Regions from separate parts of the Vibrio sp. 11986-1-5 genome, predicted to be linked through region 1. Evidence: predicted binding sites of a transcription regulator. Region 1 holds the regulator's gene; each other region holds the start of a gene.
What was found. The regulator MetJ, encoded in region 1, represses methionine synthesis genes. The targets are predictions, from matches to a motif close to TTAGACNTNTANANGTCTAA.
Positions count from the first base shown of each region.

Region 2: a site for MetJ is predicted at 1,417-1,436, ahead of metA (homoserine O-acetyltransferase MetA). Genes of this name have one in related genera too.
Region 3: a site for MetJ is predicted at 2,167-2,186, ahead of metE (5-methyltetrahydropteroyltriglutamate--homocysteine S-methyltransferase). Genes of this name have one in related genera too.
Region 4: a site for MetJ is predicted at 2,971-2,990, ahead of metH (methionine synthase). Genes of this name have one in related genera too.

Region 1 covers NZ_CAWNVW010000051.1:158,109-162,828, forward strand. The annotation lists gene priA (primosomal protein N') at 1-577, opposite strand, end outside; gene rpmE (50S ribosomal protein L31) at 823-1,041, shown strand; gene AACS00_RS13770 (malic enzyme-like NAD(P)-binding protein) at 1,263-2,549, shown strand; gene metJ (met regulon transcriptional regulator MetJ) at 2,616-2,933, opposite strand; gene AACS00_RS13780 (O-succinylhomoserine (thiol)-lyase) at 3,134-4,300, shown strand; gene AACS00_RS13785 (bifunctional aspartate kinase/homoserine dehydrogenase II) at 4,300-4,720, shown strand, end outside.
Region 2 covers NZ_CAWNVW010000011.1:579,809-584,528, forward strand. The annotation lists gene pilW (type IV pilus biogenesis/stability protein PilW) at 1-194, opposite strand, end outside; gene metA (homoserine O-acetyltransferase MetA) at 457-1,398, opposite strand; gene AACS00_RS05620 (ABC transporter permease) at 1,700-2,848, opposite strand; gene AACS00_RS05625 (ABC transporter permease) at 2,835-3,998, opposite strand; gene AACS00_RS05630 (HlyD family secretion protein) at 4,003-4,720, opposite strand, start outside.
Region 3 covers NZ_CAWNVW010000011.1:472,814-477,533, reverse strand. The annotation lists gene metE (5-methyltetrahydropteroyltriglutamate--homocysteine S-methyltransferase) at 1-1,997, opposite strand, end outside; gene AACS00_RS05130 (LysR substrate-binding domain-containing protein) at 2,254-3,165, shown strand; gene AACS00_RS05125 (DUF4250 domain-containing protein) at 3,204-3,398, opposite strand; gene AACS00_RS05120 (hypothetical protein) at 3,490-4,167, opposite strand; gene AACS00_RS05115 (M16 family metallopeptidase) at 4,363-4,720, shown strand, end outside.
Region 4 covers NZ_CAWNVW010000002.1:116,565-121,284, forward strand. The annotation lists gene metH (methionine synthase) at 1-2,921, opposite strand, end outside; gene AACS00_RS01135 (cation:proton antiporter) at 3,114-4,400, shown strand.

The DNA.
Region 1 (4,720 bases):
CTTCAACATTAGCCGGCCAAGGTACGATCTGCGGAGCTTGTTCCTGCACCTCAATCCACTGCTTCTCAAGTAAAGCATTTAACGTGCTACTTGAGACCGCTTCATCCAGCAGCGTTTGATGAGATACGGGGCCCGCTTGCAATAACCACATAACCTTGGCCTGCTTAATGGCACGACCAAAACCTTGAAATAGTTGATTACGCCCTTGCTCAGTCAGTCGCCACTCCTTAGTCACCGCAAATTGCGCCGCTTTGCCCTTACGCAACGCACTTGGCATCGCGTTAGCTAGCGTTTCTCCCAAAGGGTAATGGTAATATTGACTGCACCACTGCAATAACCCGTAGAGTGTTTCTGACCATAACGGTTGTGTATCTAACACCGCATGCAGCGATTTCAATTGATGCAGAGGAAAATCGGATTCAGACACCAACGCAATGACTATCCCCACTAAGGTTTGGCGACCAAACGGAACCGAAACCCGTCCGCCAATCGCAGGAGACATGCCATCAGCAATTAAATAATCGAAGGATTTATCAAGAGGAACCGGTAAAGCAACACGAGCAATAGTGGGGCGCATAACCATCCGTTAGCAATTTAAAGAAGCAGAAAACACAGTCTACTGGATGCTAACTAGAAATTCGACCAACAAAAGTGGTGAAAATAGCGTCGAAAGCAGTTGATCCGATGGCGTGGATTCATTAATATATCGCGCCTTAAAGATGCTTGGCAAATCGGTTTGGCATCTGCATATTATCATTAACATACGTGTGGTGTCCGGCATCAGATCCGGATAGCGACACGGCCTACATTTGAGGTTATCCCATGAAAGCTGGTATCCACCCAGAATACAAAGAAGTTAGCGCAACTTGTTCTTGCGGCAACGCATTCACTTTCAAGTCTACTTTAGCAAAAGAAAGCATCTACCTTGACGTATGTGACAAGTGCCACCCATTCTACACTGGTAAGCAACGTATCGTTGATACTGGCGGCCGTGTTGATCGCTTTAACAAGCGTTTCGGTGCTCTATCAAGCAAGAAGTAATTATTACTTTAAGCGCAAGTTATACAAAGAGAACGCTACGGCGTTCTTTTTTATTGCCAGTTTTAGTGTGCTTTACTTGGTCGTCATTAGCACTCAGCTGGTCTTATCAGTCTTCATCTTACCGATTTGATGGTTTGTGATCGCAATCCCACCTAGGCAGCTCAATCGACATCCTTTAGAATCATAGCTTCGTTGATAACATTATAAGAGAAGCTCCCCCTATGTCTGATGATCATCGCCAAGACCTCTCGCCACAAGAAGCATTTCGCCAACGTGCTCTTGATTACCATGCACTACCGACTCCAGGTAAAATTGGCATCGCCTTAACCAAGCCGGCCGATTCAGCCAGTGACCTAGCGCTGGCCTATAGCCCAGGCGTAGCAGAACCGGTTCGTGAAATCGCCCAACAACCTGATAACGTGTACAAGTATACCGCCAAAGGCAACACGGTCGCCGTCATCTCTAATGGCACGGCAATTCTTGGCTTAGGCAATCTTGGTCCGATGGCATCAAAGCCAGTAATGGAAGGTAAAGCGCTGCTCTTTAAACGTTTTGCTGGCCTTGATTCGATCGATATCGAAGTCAAACATCGTACTATCGATGAGTTTGTCGATACCGTTGCCAACATCGCCGATACCTTTGGCGGGATCAATTTAGAAGATATTAAAGCGCCAGATTGCTTTGAAATTGAACGCCGTCTCATCGAGCGCTGTGATATTCCTGTCTTCCATGATGATCAACACGGCACCGCGATTGTGACCGCCGCTGGAATGCTCAACGCGATTGAACTGCAAGGCAAACAACTCAATGAATGTATTATTGTTTGTCTGGGTGCGGGCGCTGCAGCAGTCGCTTGTATGGAACTATTGATTAAATGCGGTGCGATGCGTGAAAAAATTTACATGCTGGATCGTAAAGGCGTCATCCATACCCGCCGTGACGATTTAAACGAATATAAACAATTATTTGCCAACAATACCGATAAGCGCACTTTGGAAGATGTGATTGCCGGCGCCGATTTGTTCCTCGGGGTTTCTGGCCCGAATTTATTGCCACCAGAAGCCCTAGCATTGATGGCTGATAAACCCGTCGTCTTTGCTTGCTCCAACCCCGATCCAGAAATCAAACCTGAGTTAGCTCATCAGGTGAGAAACGATTTAATCCTCGGTACTGGGCGCAGCGATTACCCCAACCAAGTGAATAATGTGCTGTGTTTCCCATTTATTTTCCGTGGTGCATTGGATGTTCGCGCCAGCGAAATTAATGATCAAATGAAACGTGCTGCTGTCGATGCCATTCGTCAATTAGCGAAAGAGCCGATCCCAAGCGAAGTACTCAAAGCCGCTGGGGTAGAAAAGCTTAGCTATGGCGCTGATTATATTATTCCAAAACCAATGGACCCACGCTTACTACCACGAGTCGCCAAAGCGGTCGCTCAAGCCGCCGTCGAGTCCGGCGTGGCGCGTATCGACATGCCAGAAAATTATATGGCAGAAAATTGTCGTTAAGGTGACCTTATAGCGACCCTCGATCTAAAAAAACCTAGCGTAGCTAGGTTTTTTTGTCGACATCATTCAATCATCGTACGCTTCAAACTCAATACCCATTGCGGTCATCAAAGCTTTAGCTTCGCTTGGAATATCATCAGGCCTATCTTTACGTAAATCTTCATCAGTCGGTAACGGCTGTCCCGTATACGCATGCAAAAAAGCTTCACACAATAATTCACTGTTAGTGGCGTGACGTAAATTGTTGATTTGTCGGCGAGTTCGTTCATCAGTAAGCACTTTGAGTACCTTCAACGGAATGGATACCGTGATTTTTTTTACCTGCTCACTCTTTTTACCATGCTCCGCGTAGGGGCTAATATAATCGCCATTCCAGTCTGCCATTGCGCACCTTCGTTGTGTGAATTTGAGTCTACTAATCAAAGTCCCTAATTTTAGCGGGATTTACTGCCATAAGCAAAGACATATAGACATCTAGATGTGTTGACGTCTTCTTTTTTGATCAGTAAAGTGTGACTCTAGTGACGACGAGATCCTCCCTCTTCCGTTAGCCCATTTATTGTAGATTCAGAAAGGAAGCCACTATGACCACTCGCCAACCTGCCACCATTGCCGTTCGCACAGGAATAGAATCGGACAGCCAATACCATGCGGTGGTACCACCGATCTATCTATCGACTAACTTTGGCTTTCCAGCCTTTGGTGAAGTGCCTACCTATGATTACACCCGCTCAGGCAATCCAAACCGTAGCTTACTGGAACAAACCCTAGCGGATCTCGAAGGGGGACAAGCGGCGATTGTCACCAACTGTGGAACCTCGGCTATCAATCTGTGGATTTCGACCTTTTTGTCTCCTCAAGAGTGGATTGTCGCTCCTCATGATTGTTATGGCGGCACCTATCGACTGCTCAATTCACGAGCGAAAAAAGGCGATTTTAAAGTCTTGTTTATCGATCAATCGGATCCGACTGCGGTCAGTGAGGCGCTGGCGCTAAAACCCAAACTGCTGCTGATAGAAACCCCTTCCAACCCTTTAGTTCGAGTGGTCGATATTCAGCAGCTCTGCCAACAAGCCAAGGCAACTAATACATTGGTGGCAGTAGACAATACGTTTTTAACTCCCATTTACCAGCAACCTATCGCCTTAGGGGCGGATTTTGTCATTCACTCCACCACCAAGTATCTCAATGGGCATTCTGATGTGATTGGTGGCGTTATCATCAGCCGAACAGCCGAGCATGGCGAACTATTAGCGTGGTGGGGAAATTGCCTTGGTTCGACTGGCACCCCGTTTGATAGTTATATGACTTTGCGCGGCTTACGCACTTTATCGGCCCGAATGCGCGTTCACGAAGAGAGTGCACAACAAGTACTCGCTTACCTACAAACTCAACCACTGGTTGGACAAATTTATCACCCGAGCTTGGTCAGCCATCCCGGCCATGAGATTGCTAAACAACAGCAAAGTGGCTTTGGTGCCATGCTCAGTTTTGAGTTTGCAGGTACCTTTGAACAACTCAAACACTTTGTCGGTGCATTAGGTCTGTTTTCTTTAGCGGAATCTTTAGGCGGGGTGGAAAGCTTAATTTGCCATCCCGCCTCGATGACGCATCGGGCTATGGGGGAGATTGCCCTTGCCGAAGCTGGCGTCGGCCAACAACTGCTGCGCCTCTCTGTCGGATTGGAGGCCGCTAGCGATCTGATTGCCGACCTTGAACAAGCCTTTAAGCAAGCACAGGAAAAAAATTAATGAAGCAGCAATTACATAAATTTGGCGGTAGTAGCCTAGCCGATCGTGATTGCTACCTAAACGTGGTGGATATTTTACAGCAGTATTCGCAGCATCATGATCTAGTGGTCGTCTCTGCCGCTGGCAAAACCACCAATCAATTAATTGATTTTGTCAGTCACCTTGAAAAAGATGCCCTGACTGCACATCAACAACTGCAAGCCATTCGCCAATATCAAACGCAGTTAATTGACGAATTATTGAATGGCGATATCGCCAATCATCTTATGACTCAGCTCAATCAGGAGTGCTCTCAACTGGCCGCGCTCACCGCTCCATTGAACTACGCTCAGCAATCCGCGGTACTGGCGCATGGTGAGGTATGGTCGGCGCGCTTATTGGTAGCACTACTCAATCAGCAACAATTACCCGCTATTGCGC
Region 2 (4,720 bases), on a different contig from region 1:
AGCGCTTTTTGTAGGCTTTGCCTAGCCCTTACTCGGTTACCTTGTTCAAGATAACCTAAGCCTAACGCAATTCTTGATTCTGCCATTTCAATTGGAGTACTTCGTAATTCTGCTTGTCCCTGTTCAGTCATAGTAACGCAGCCACTTAGCGACAAGACACTGATCCCTAAGCCCAATACGAATCCCCATTTCATGCCATTTCTCCATTCAGCAACGCTGTGACGTTTGTTTTGCTTGAATTTTCAGTCGTGTTACTACAGGGGTTTTCTGACATCACATCATCGATAGGATTAGCCAGAGCGATTTAGAAATCTTGGTGAAGCCCAAATACAGCTGTAAATTCAAGTTGTTGTGGCGTCTATAATAGAATGATTGGGTATTTGAAAAATGGCTAACTGACAAGGATGCGAGTCAGTTAGCAAACTCAGTTAGCCTAAGGTAAGAGGAGAGGTGGTATTAATCGTCTTTAGTGAATTTATCTTCACTAAAGTGCTCAAGATCATAAGGCGTTTGTTGATAAACACAGTAATTAAGCCAGTTGGCAAACAATAAGTGTCCATGACTTCGCCAGCTCGCACGCGGTGAATGTTCCGGATTATCATCAGGATAATAATTGAGCGGTATTGGCGGTTGCAAACCTTCTGCAAGATCTCGAATATATTCTTGGTGTAGGGTATCAGCATCATACTCGGGATGGCCAGTAACAAATACATTTCGTTTATCTTTCGTTGCCGCTAGATAAACACCCGCAATGCTTGATGTTGCAAGCAGATCGAGATCCGTATGTTGTTCTAGATAATCGGCGGCGAAATCGGCATAACGAGAATGTGGGGCGAGGAAGGTGTCATCGAATCCTCTTAGCAGAGGATGAAAAGGCTGATGAATCTCATGTTGGTAAACCCCAGAGAGTTTTTCTTCTCGGGTGCGTTTGGGAAGGTTATACAGCAGTTTTAACCCGGCTTGCGCAGCCCAACAAATGTATAGCGTTGAAGTGACATGATGTTTAGCCCAACTCATGACGCGCTGTAGATGATCCCAATAAGCGACATTTTCAAATTGAACCAATCCGAGAGGCGCGCCAGTAATGATAAGGCCATCAAAATTGCGTTGACTGACTTTATCAAATTGACGATAGAAAGCATTGAGGTGAGCTTCCGGTGTATTTTTACTCGGACGGTCATCGATGCGTAATAACTCAATATCGACTTGCAAAGGGGAATTAGACAACAGTCGTAAGAACTGTGTCTCGGTTTCAATTTTTTTGGGCATTAAGTTTAAAATTAATACTTTAAGAGGTCGAATACCTTGCGTTGATGCACGAGATTCGGACATAACAAAGATGTTTTCTTGGCGTAGCACATCGGTTGCAGGTAGTTGATCGGGGATCTTAATTGGCACGGCTTGCTCCCTAAGCTAATGGACGTCTATACTTCTAGACTTATAACCTATGCAACTTTAAAAGTCGATAGCTAAGTGGTATCTATCATGGATATTTATTTAACTTCGATAAGAGATAAGATAAAGGAAAGATATCGTGTTAATAGCGGTAACAGATGTATGTAGCAGGGGGAGTGATGGCGATAAAAGAAAGGCTTGTGCGCTGTTCAAGCAACCGGAGTCATGCTTTTGCTCTTATGATTTAATGCTAGCTCAGGATAAGAAAGCTTGTAGAATTTTCATTATCCTGAGTAGAGATTAGTTAGTCATGATGAGCGAGTTTTCCTTTGCCGGTTCGACGGTATTGCCACCACGCTAGCCAACCCCAGCCTAAGGTTTGTAACCAAAGCAGTGTCCATTGTGGCGCTATTTGCCACCATTCAGCGCCCATTTGATTCAGAGCAAGAAAACCTTGTATTCCCGGCGTACTTGGAAATAGGCTAGCCAGCCAAGTGATGGGCGGCGGAATCGCTTCTAGTGGCCAAATAAAGCCAGAAGAAAAAACTAACGGCATCGAGCTGATTAAGACAACAACGGTAACGAGCTCTCGCCTTGGTACGAGCGCGCCAAGCCATATACCGAGAAAACAAGCACTCAATAAAAAGGGCAATAAAAGTGTCAGCAATTGCCCCATATTCGCGAGGGTCGTGATACCTAAACGACTAAAACTAGCGCCAAAGTAATACATACTGAGGAGGTAATAACAGGCGACAAACAGTAGCGTTCTTATTGCAATCAATCGAAATGGAGAGACGCGCTGCCAGTAGCCTTTGCCCTGTTTTTGGGTGCCGACCATTAATCCCACCGCCATAATCAGTGTTTGATGTAATATCAGCACAAATACGCCGGGCACAACGTAATCGATATAACCCATTTTAGGATTAAAAGTGGGCTTCATATTGGACTGCAATGCAGACCAGTGTTCCATTGCGAGACCTAAAGGTTCCCCATCGACGACTAAGCGCGCCACTTTAGCTTTTGCCGACAATGTCCCTCCGGCTTGCACTAATCCTTCAACTACTGTGCCATAGACCAGAAAGTAAGCCGCGTCTCCAGCGTACGCTAACGTTGGACTTTTGCCGAGCAGCAAATCTTTATAAAAATGTTCAGGAATCACCAAAATACCGCTTACTTCGCCAGCTAAAAAAGCGGTTTTGGCATCCTCAATAGAGTGATTTCGTTGGATGATTTTTATCTGTGGGGTAGCGTCTACCATTCGCTCAAGTTGATAGCTAGTCTGGCTTTTATCTAAATTGACAACAGTAATGGGTAATTCACGAGGGGTTTGCTGGCTATACGGTAATGGATAGAGGAAAGAATAAAAAACCACTCCTCCAATCATGGTTAACATCACGACAGGATTAGTGAGTAGCGCTTTTAACTCAGCTTTAAGCAGATTAAACAGAGTCATGATTACTCCTTAGCGCAGTTTCTTTGTTTTTATGTTTATTGATAAGTGCCAGTGTGATTATCAAAGGCAATCCATAACCGAGCATTGGCGATAAATGATGGAGTGATTGTAGAGCGTTTAACCCATAATTGACCTGACTAATCTGTACTTCAATGTAATGACTGATGGGCAATAAACTTCGCCAAGCAAGAGCGACATTACTCATATCAGAGGCAGGGAAAGTGACGCCCATAAACGCAAAGCTCGGTGCGGTAAACGCGCCCGCAAAGCTCATTGCCCGAGCCGGATCCAAGGTTAAAAAATAGAAAAAACCGCCCATAATCATACACGCTAAAATGGTTGCTATCTGGGCCAGAATAATGATTGAAAAACGACCATGCATTGGCCATTGCATGACTTGATAGAACCAAATTAAAAAGCCAACTCCTTGTAGAAGGAAAATGACAAAATAGGGGGCCAGTGTTTTACTCAGGTTTCGTAAAGGTTGAGCCGCTAACCAACTTTGTAGTCCGTATTCACGATAGTTCGCAGTCAAAATCAAAATTGTCGTGACCACGATAAAAATTTGCCACAGTGCAGGCACTGCCGCAGAGACTAAAAACTGGGCATAGTGATTGTTTTTATTAAACAGTGGGGTGACTTGAGTGCGCACAGGTACTGCTTGTCCCATCGCACTGAGGAGCGTTTGCTCTCCTTTCGCTAAGGTTCGAGCACCATCCAGTTGAGCATTGAATGTCCCTTGCGCTTGAAGAACCGCTGAATTGATTAAGCGTCCAATCAAAATGTATTGGCTATTGTAAAAAGTGCTAACTTGAGGCTGCTCTCCACGATAAATGCTTTTATCAAATTGTGCAGGGATAATCACATAAGCATAAATATCACTTGATACTAATGCTTGTTTCGCCTCTGAGGCACTTTGGTAATGGTGGGTTACCGATAAGGTTGAAGTGGCATCCAGTTGACGAATCATTTGCCGCGATAACTGACTGTGTGATAAGTCGACAACACCTATCGGTAAATTATGGAGGATACCTTGGGAAAATATCCACCATAATAGAGCCGCGAGCGCAATGGGCACCCAGGTTAGGCATGAGAGTAGCCAATGATCGTGACGTAATAACTGCCACTGTGAAGGTAGATGATTTGGCATCGTCTTATAACTCAACAGCAACACTCATGCCCATTCTTAACCCATCAATAGGTTGTGTGGGGCGGGCTTCAACTTCAAAGGTTCTTAGATCAAAACCTTGTGATGAGTCCGTTGAGCGCCAAGTAGCAAAATCGCCCATTACCGCAATATGCGTTACGGTAAACTCAACGTATTGATTCAACGCAGGTAAGAAGGCTTTAAAGGTTGAACCTTGTTGAAAATGGCGCAGCAGATCTTCTCGGACATTAAATACAGCCCAAGAGTCGGCGCGATCAACAACCGTAACAACCGGAAAGCCTTGTGGTGCGAGTTCACCGGCTTGCATTAACACCTGAGACACTTCACCATCAAACCAGCTTTCGATGCGTGTATCGGCAGCATAAGCTTCAACTTCAGCCACTGCTCCTGCGGCCATACGTTCATTTTCAGAGGCGGCGAGTATGGTCTCTTTACGAGCCCCTTCTTTAGCCATTTCATACATTTGTAGAGCGGCATTTTCACTGTATCTGGCTGCGCGCCATTGAGTATTTGCTTCGTCTCGTCTTTGCTCAGCAACAACGCCTTGTTCGAAGAGATTATTCACTCGTAAATACGTTTTTTCAGCCAAATCAGCGGCAGCTTTTGCGGTTAACCATTGGTCTCTTGCCGCTTGTATTTGTTGACTACGTGAACCGGTTTCCGCTTCTTGAGCTAATGCGCCAGCTGCTCTTTGTCCCGCCATC
Region 3 (4,720 bases), on a different contig from region 1:
ACATCTGCATCTAATGCTGCCACCGCATCGATAATTTCATTAAATTCGCTGTAACACATGTGAGTATGAATTTGTGTTTCTGGACGAGCCACCGCCGCAGAGATCTTAAAAGCATCCACCGCCCACGACAGATACGCTTGATGATCGCGTTTTTTCAGCGGCAAGCCTTCACGAATCGCCGGCTCATCAATCTGAATAATATTGATGCCCGCATCTTGCAGATCGGCAACCTCATCACGTAAAGCCAGTGCTAATTGCTGAGCTATCTGCTGACGAGAAATATCTTCTCGTGGGAATGTCCAACATAAAATGGTCACAGGCCCAGTTAACATCCCTTTCATCTGCTTGCTGGTTAATGACTGAGCATAAGTCGACCAACCTACTGTAATTGGCTGCGCTCTTTCAATATCGGCAACCACAATCGCTGGCTTAACGCAGCGCGAACCATAACTCTGTACCCAACCAAATTGCGTAGTTTGAAAACCAGCGAGATTTTCTGCAAAATATTCCACCATGTCATTACGTTCAGCTTCGCCATGTACTAATACGTCTAACCCTAATGCTTCTTGACGCTGCACCGCATCGGCAATATGCCCTTTAAGCGCTTGCTCGTACTGCGCTTGGGTTAATTTCCCTTGTCGATAAGCGCTGCGCTCAGCACGGATATCACCCGTTTGTGGGAAAGAGCCAATCGTTGTTGTTGGTAGCAATGGTAAACCTAACACTTCTTGCTGATGATACGCTCGCTCACTGTATGGCGCACTTCGCTCGGTCAGAGCTTGATCAATACTATTGACACGTGCTTGGACTCGAGGCTTATTAACATGCAGGGCACTTTTTCGCTCGACAATCGGTAAACTATAGGTATCACAAGCTAAGATCGCCGCTTGATCGCCATCTAGCGCTTTCGCGAGTAAAGCCACTTCGGTAATTTTTTGCTTGGCAAAAGCAAACCAGCTGCGCACCTCCGCTGATAGGCTTGACTCTAAATCCAAATCCACCGGGCTGTGTAATAAAGAACAAGAACTGGCTAGCCAAAGCTTATCGCCTAACTGTTCTTTCACCGGTTGTAATAAGGTCAATAATGAAGCCAAATCCGCTCGCCATACGTTGCGACCATTGATGACTCCTGCCGATAACACCCAATCTTGAGGTAGCTTGTCGATGACGTTGTTTAATTGTTGGGGCGCAGCTGAAAGATCGATGTGCAAACCATTGACCGGTAATTGAATAATGTTATCTAACGTATCGACCACCGAATCAAAGTACGTGGTGAGTAATAGTTTTACCTCCCCTTGTAGCACTTGATAAGCTAATTTAAATGCATCTTGCCATTTTGGCTCTAACTCAAGGGCTAGAATCGGTTCATCAATTTGTACCCACGTCACCCCCTGTTTGGCTAATTTAGCCAAAATAGCTTGATACGCCGTTAATAGTCTCGGTAACAAACTCAGGCGATCAAATCCTTCTTCGACCTCTTTCCCCAAATATAAGTAGCTTAATGGCCCAAGTAATACTGGTTTGACTTGATGGCCAGCTTTAATCGCCTCATTGACTTCATCAAACAACTGCGGCCAACTGACTTCAAAACTATCATCAGCACTAAACTCCGGCACAATATAATGATAATTGGTGTTAAACCACTTGGTCATATCCGAGGCCGCACTGCCACTGCAACCACAGCTATTTTGCGATTGACCACGACCGACACGAAATAAAGTATCAATATCTGGAAAACCATCACGATGACGCTTAGGCACATGACCAAGTAATAAAGTGGTCGTTAACACATGATCATACCAAGCAAAATCACCAGCCGTGACAAAACTTAATCCTGCTTCTTTTTGCCATTGCCAGTTTTGTTGTCGAATGTCACTGCCTAGCTGTTGCAATTGATTTTGCGTTATCTCACCTCGCCAGTATTGCTCTAAAGCGAACTTCAATTGACGTTTTTCGCCGATACGTGGGTAGCCTAGAATATGAGTCGTCGTTGCCATGGTCGTTATCCTTTTGATCATTGATTTTGTCAGACACCGCCACACTAAAAGATGTCTGGATGTCCAAACTATCTCGCTAATCAATCACTGACACAATCGCCAATTATTCAACTTGTTTATTAATTAAATTCATATTGAGACTTGATAACTTCACTTCTTTAAATAACAAATAGCCATCTAGATGTTTACAGCTCCAAAAAAACAACGTAAGTTAAATAGTCATAGACAAAAATAAAGATAAAAATGACGGTGGCGCATGATAGAACTTAAACATTTAAAAACCTTAGTGTCGCTGCGTGAGACAGGATCGCTAACCGCAACCGCAACCAGTCTCCACTTAACGCAATCGGCTCTATCGCATCAAATCAAAGATCTCGAAGCACGGATTGGAGGACAACTATTTTTGCGCAAAACACGTCCGGTCCGTTTTACTTCTGAAGGGAATATTCTGCTTAAGGTCGCTGATGAAGTGCTACCAAGACTGGCAAAAGCCGAAAATGAACTGGCCAGTCTAAAAGAAGATGTTAATGGCCGATTACACATGGCGATTGAGTGCCATTCATGCTTTCAATGGCTGATGCCCGCGCTACGTGAATATCAAATTGCTTGGCCGAGCGTTACTCTCGATTTTTCTTCTGGTTTTGGATTTGAGCCTCTCCCTGCATTATTGGCGGGAGAGCTTGATTTAGTGATCACTTCAGATATTTTGCCTCGCTCTGAAGTACACTATGAACCGCTGTTTGATTTTGAAATGCGTCTCATAACGGCAACCAATCATCCACTAGCCGATAAAGCGTTTATTAGCGCGCAAGATTTAGCCGATCAAACCATGCTGAGCTATCCGGTACAAAAACAGCGCTTGGATGTCGTAAAGCTCTTTTTACAACCAGCAGGAATTGAACCAGCAAAATGGAAACAAGCCGATAACACCCTGATGTTAGTGCAAATGGTCTCTGCGGGATTAGGCGTTGCGACCTTACCGAATTGGGCAATCAGTGAATTTTCCCGTCAAGGATTGATCACCAGTAAACCGTTGGGGAATGGCTTGTGGCGCAGGCTATTTGCCGCAACTCGTCACAGTGAAAAAGACAAACATTATCTGCAAGCCTTTTTTGCTATCGCTCGTCAACAATGCAAAAGCCACCTCGATGGCATCAAGATGGCTTAAAAACTGATTAATTTGTAAAAACTAATAGGTTTGTAAAATTAGACCGCTTTAAACTGGTTGGTGAGAGGGTCGTATCTAAAACCCAAGTTCTGTAGCTTACCAACCACGTGTTCTTCATTCATCTCATACATGGAAACTAATTCGCCCAAGCTATCACATTCAAGCCGAAGCTTTTCATTTACAATACCGAGTAAAATAGCATCGTCAAGACGGCTCACATTGCTTAAATCCATCATCATGCTCCTCTATCATCACACGCCTTATTAACAAGCTTAGTCGTAATTAGCGGAATGAAAAGTGAACCGTCTCGCGAAACTCTGCCAATTATAAATAAAGATGATGGAAGCCAGTCGCAGCGGCCAAAAGCAAGCCTTGGGCAACAATCAACTGTCCTTTGTTCACAGGTTTCACCAATAATAAGTGCCAACACCAAGCAACAATCCCTATTACTAGCAATAAAAAACTGATTAATAGAGGCTGAGTCAATGCTGACAAAGATGGCGCATCGAGTTGATAGGCATAAGGAACAATACAGAGTGTTGCGATCATCGCTGACACAATACCCACCACCGGTAATAAACGATGAAAAGCTTGTAGACGTGTACGAGCGATCGTCAGTAAAAGATGCCCCAATATTGCGCCTAGTAAAAAGATCAAACTGAACAAAGACAAGCTGGCAGACATATTGACAGCATCAAAAATCAAAATCGCAACAAAAGCTAACACTAAACCATCTGCCAGATACATTACCCACAACGGCCCTTCTTGACGTGTTTTTTTAGTTTGTACCTGCGAGTAAAAATAAAGCAAAGCAAATACGACTAAAAATGCCTCAACTTTTAATGACGCAACAGCAAGCCACAGAATGGCAAGTACAGGCAGTACTTTATGTACTCGCCCTCGTTGTCCCGGACAAATATCACCTTTGACCAACACTAGCGTCAATAGTATTTGCGCACCTAACAACATAGGAGCCATCACACTCAGTAGAGAATAAAGCATAAGATCTTCGTTACGTAGTTAAAAATGGACGAAGATGATAACAAAAGCGTCGTACATCTGCCTACCTCGATGTTAAAACTGATAGTTGTATCATTCTTATTGATTCGATTCGTTATTCTCATCGAGGATCATAAATATCTAGCGCCATCATGAACAACTTCTTGTTTATAGTACGGAAAAAATCATGAGGTCACTATGAACACACGAATAATGGTTGGGCTAATTTCCCTTTCTTTACTGGGTTGTATCTCTCACCACCCTACTACACCTTTACAAGCCGATCAGCGATGGGTAACGGGTCAATTAGAGAATGGCTTAACCTATCATCTGTACCCTGATCATCATCAACCTGTTTCCATTCGTTTTTATGTCCATGCTGGGTCACTACAAGAAAGTCCTGAACAATCCGGCTACGCGCATTTCGTCGAACATATGGCCTTTAATGGCAGTATCCATTACCAACATAATGATGTGATTAAGATGGTGCAGCAGACCGGAGCCAGCTTTGGGGCCGACCTGAATGCATTTACTAGCTACAAAGAAACCGTCTATA
Region 4 (4,720 bases), on a different contig from region 1:
TCTTCTCCTACCTCTTCGTGCTGCAAAATGGCTGGGTATTTTCCCATTAAAGACCAAGTCATAAAGAAGGGCGTCCAATCGATATACTCACGCAACAAAGCAATCGAGCAATTGTCAAACACATGAACACCAGGCTTAGCCGGTACTGGTGGGGTATAAGATTGCCAATCAATAGCGACTTTGTTGGCCCGAGCTTTGTCCAAACTGATTGGTCGTGTTTTCGGGGTTTTTCGAGCATGCTGATCCCTAGTACGTTGATAGTCGAGATCTAACTTTTCAATAAATGCGGGTCGTAGTTCATCAGATAGCAGAGCACTGCATACTCCCACTGCCCGGGATGCGTTATTCACATAAACAACCGGATGACGATAGTTTTGTTCTATTTTAACCGCGGTATGTGCTTTAGACGTTGTTGCCCCTCCAATCAACAACGGCAGATTGAATCCCTGTCTCTCCATCTCTTTCGCCACATGAACCATTTCATCTAGTGAAGGGGTAATCAAACCGGATAAACCGATAATATCCACTTGCTGTTCTTTGGCGGCTTTCAGTATTTGCTCACACGGTACCATCACACCCAGATCAATGATTTCGTAGTTATTGCACTGCAATACAACACCGACAATATTTTTACCAATGTCATGTACATCACCTTTTACGGTCGCGAGTAAGATCTTACCGTTGGTCGACCCGGCTTGTTTTAAGGCATTAATATAGGGTTCTAAATACGCGACCGCTTGTTTCATCACTCGCGCCGACTTCACCACTTGAGGTAAGAACATCTTACCCTCACCAAACAAATCACCAACTACGTTCATGCCATCCATTAATGGACCTTCGATCACATCCAATGGCCGAGAAGACTGCTGACGAGCTTCCTCGGTATCTTCAACAATAAATTCAGTGATACCTTTAACTAATGCATGCTCTAAACGTTTTGCTACAGGCCAACTACGCCATTCAAGTAAAGCCGGATCGTCCACTTTACCCACGGCATTGTCACGATACTGTTCCGCTATCTCAAGTAAGCGCTCTGTCGCGTCAGCTCGACGGTTCAGCACCACATCTTCCACTGCCTCACGTAAACTGAGTGGCACGTTGTCATAGATTTCTAGTTGACCGGCGTTAACGATCCCCATATCCATGCCATGTTTAAAGCAGTGATAGAGAAATACGGCATGAATCGCCTCTCGAACATAGTTATTACCACGAAATGAAAAAGAAACGTTAGACACACCACCGGAAATCATCGCATGAGGTAAGTCGCGTTTGATATCCGCAATGGCTTCAATAAAATCCACCGCATAGTTATTGTGTTCATCAATGCCAGTGGCAATGGCGAAGATGTTGGGATCAAAGATAATGTCCTCTGCTGGAAAACCAACTTCATCCACTAAAATTCGATACGCATTAGTACAGATCTCAACCTTACGCTCACGGGTATCGGCTTGCCCCATTTCATCAAACGCCATCACAATCACGGCCGCACCATAACGGCGAACCAATTTGGCTTGTTCAATAAATTTCTCTTTACCTTCTTTTAGAGAAATCGAGTTAACAATACCTTTACCTTGAATGCACTTTAGTCCCGCCTCAATCACTTCCCATGTTGATGAATCCACCATAATCGGTACTTTTGAGATCTCTGGTTCCGAAGCGCACAGCTGTAAAAATCGCACCATACAGGCTTTGGCATCAAGCATGCCTTCATCCATATTAATATCGATGATCTGAGCTCCGTTAGCGACTTGCTCACGAGCCACATCTAAAGCTTCATCGTATAACTCTTCACGAATAAGACGCTTAAAACGTGCCGAGCCAGTGACATTGGTTCGCTCACCGACATTAACAAATAGGGTATCAGCCTCAATGATCAACGGCTCTAAACCAGAAAGACGGCAAGCGACTTTTTGCTCAGGTAGTGGACGAGGAGCCACCCCTTCAACCGCTTTCGCCATTGCTGCAATGTGCTCAGGTGTCGTACCACAGCAACCACCAACCAGATTCAGAAATCCCGCTTGTGCCCATTCAGCAATATGCTCTGCCATTTCTTGCGCACCGAGATCGTATTCACCAAACGCATTCGGTAAGCCCGCATTAGGATGAGCAGAGACATAACTTTCTGAGATTCTTGATAACTCAGCAATGTATTGGCGTAATTCGTCAGGACCAAGTGCACAATTCAAACCAAAAGAGAGCGGACGGACATGACGTAAAGAGTGATAAAAGGCTTCCGTGGTTTGCCCGGAAAGCGTTCGCCCTGAGGCATCGGTAATGGTGCCTGAGATCATGACTGGTAATGCGTAACCTAACTCTTCAAACACGCAATCAACAGCAAAAGCACAAGCTTTCGCATTAAGCGTATCAAAAATCGTTTCAATCATGATCAGATCGCAACCACCTTCAATCAACGCACGAGTAGATTCTGAATAGGCGTCAACCAGTTGATCAAAACTAACATTACGATAACCTGGATCATTCACATCGGGGGAGATCGAACAAGTTCGGTTGGTCGGGCCGAGTACACCAGCAACATAACGAGGTTTATCGGGTGTTTTTTGGCTCCATTCATCGGCGACTTGGCGTGCTAGTTGCGCAGCAGCATAATTAATTTCTGCGCTTAATGACTGCATATCATAATCAGCCATCGCAATAGTGGTCGAGTTGAAGGTGTTGGTTTCTAAAATATCTGCGCCAGCGGCTAGATAAGCATGATGAATCTCTTTAATTAATTGTGGTTGCGATAAAACTAACAGATCATTGTTACCTTTAAGATCACAGTGCCAATCAGAAAATCTGCTGCCTCGATAATCTTCCTCTTGTAACTGATAACTCTGAATCATGGTGCCCATACCACCATCTATCAGCAGAATTCTATGTTTGAGTTGCTGTTCTATTTGCTTGGATAGCTGACTTCCCACCGTTAAACCTCATTCCCTGGTATTTATTTCTCATCCTACCACAGTTTAGTTAGAAATCTAGACGTCTAAAAAGAGATTAATAACTGGATAAATCGTGCCATAACCTAAAATTTTAATGTTAGAAAATGTTTGCTATTTGTTATCGATGCAACGAAAATTTTAATCACACTTTGTTACATAATGAGAAAGAGAATGTCGGTTTACTATACCTTATGCTTTTTATCAGCTGCAGCGATGATGATTGCTTTTATCAACAGTAAAATAATCAAAATGCAAACCACCATTGCCATTACCGCAGGCTCAATGATACTTTCGATATTGATCATCATTGCAGGGCAAAATGACTGGTTTTATCTAGCACAAATCGCAACTGATACCGTTACTAGGATTAACTTTGAAAGCTTTTTGTTGAAAGGAATCTTGGGGTTTCTACTCTTTGCGGGTGGTTTAGGGATAAAACTTCCTAATTTAAAAGAGCAAAAGTGGGAGATTACCGTGCTCGCTCTAGGAGCGACTCTTTTCTCTACTTTCTTCATCGGTCTAGTCTTGTATGCCTTTTGTCAGTTTATCGGTATTCAACTCGATCTAATCTACTGTTTACTGTTTGGATCTCTTATCTCCCCTACTGACCCCATTGCTGTACTAGCGATTGTAAAAAAACTGAATGCCCCAAAGCGTATTTCGACCCAAATTGAAGGTGAATCGTTATTTAACGATGGATTCGGGTTGGTTATCTTCGTCACGCTATTCACTATTGCTTTTGGTCATGAAACGCCAACGATTGGCAGTGTGGCTGCGCTATTTGCTCAAGAAGCATTAGGCGGCATTGCCTATGGCTTTTTGCTTGGCCTACTCTTTCATTACTTGATCAGTGCTACTGATGACCATTCTATGGAGCTCTTACTCACTATCGGCATCCCAACAGCAGGGTATGTTTTTGCTGATGTCATCCATGTCTCCGGTCCCTTAGCCATGGTAGTCTCTGGCATTATGATCGGTAACTGGACACGTTTTATCGGTTTTTCTAAAGAGAGTGAAGAGCACTTAGATCATTTCTGGGAGTTAGTGGATGAATTTTTAAATGGCGTACTATTTTTGTTGATCGGTATGTCAATGTTGCTATTTGAATTTCATCAAGAAGATTGGATTCTAATGGCATTTGCCATTCCACTGGTATTATGTGCACGCTATCTGAGTGTGTGGGTATCTTATTTGGGCTTTAAACGCTTTCGTCATTACAACCCATGGTCGGTTAGAATTCTGACTTGGGGAGGTTTGAGAGGAGGCTTAGCGTTAGCCATGGCGCTCTCTATCCCCGCCGGGGTAATGGTCATTCCAGATAAATTAATTGATGTGAAAGAATTGGTAATGGTAATGACCTATGCTGTAGTTGTGTTTTCCATCTTAGTGCAAGGTTCTACCATTACCCCAATGATTGAAAAAGCCAAGCAGGCCGAGTCAGACAACACTAAACACTGAGATGAAAATAGCCCTATAAAGCGAATACTATAGGGCTATTTTTTGCCTTATTTTCCACTTTCAGATAGCAATCTTTGTGTTCGAATAAAGCTAATAGCCAAAAATAAAAAGCCCTAACGTAAGTTAAGGCTTTTTATTTTTATAACACTCAACACCAGTATTCATCAAGGAGCGGTGGAATAGTCAGCTTCGGGACCAACCGAGCTAACAACGGTAGGGCTCTTAAATCAAAAAATGTCTTAGCCAAACGACTAAGGCCTTCTTAAAATATGGCAGGGATGGAGAGATTCGAACTCCCAACACGCCGTATTTTTGGTATC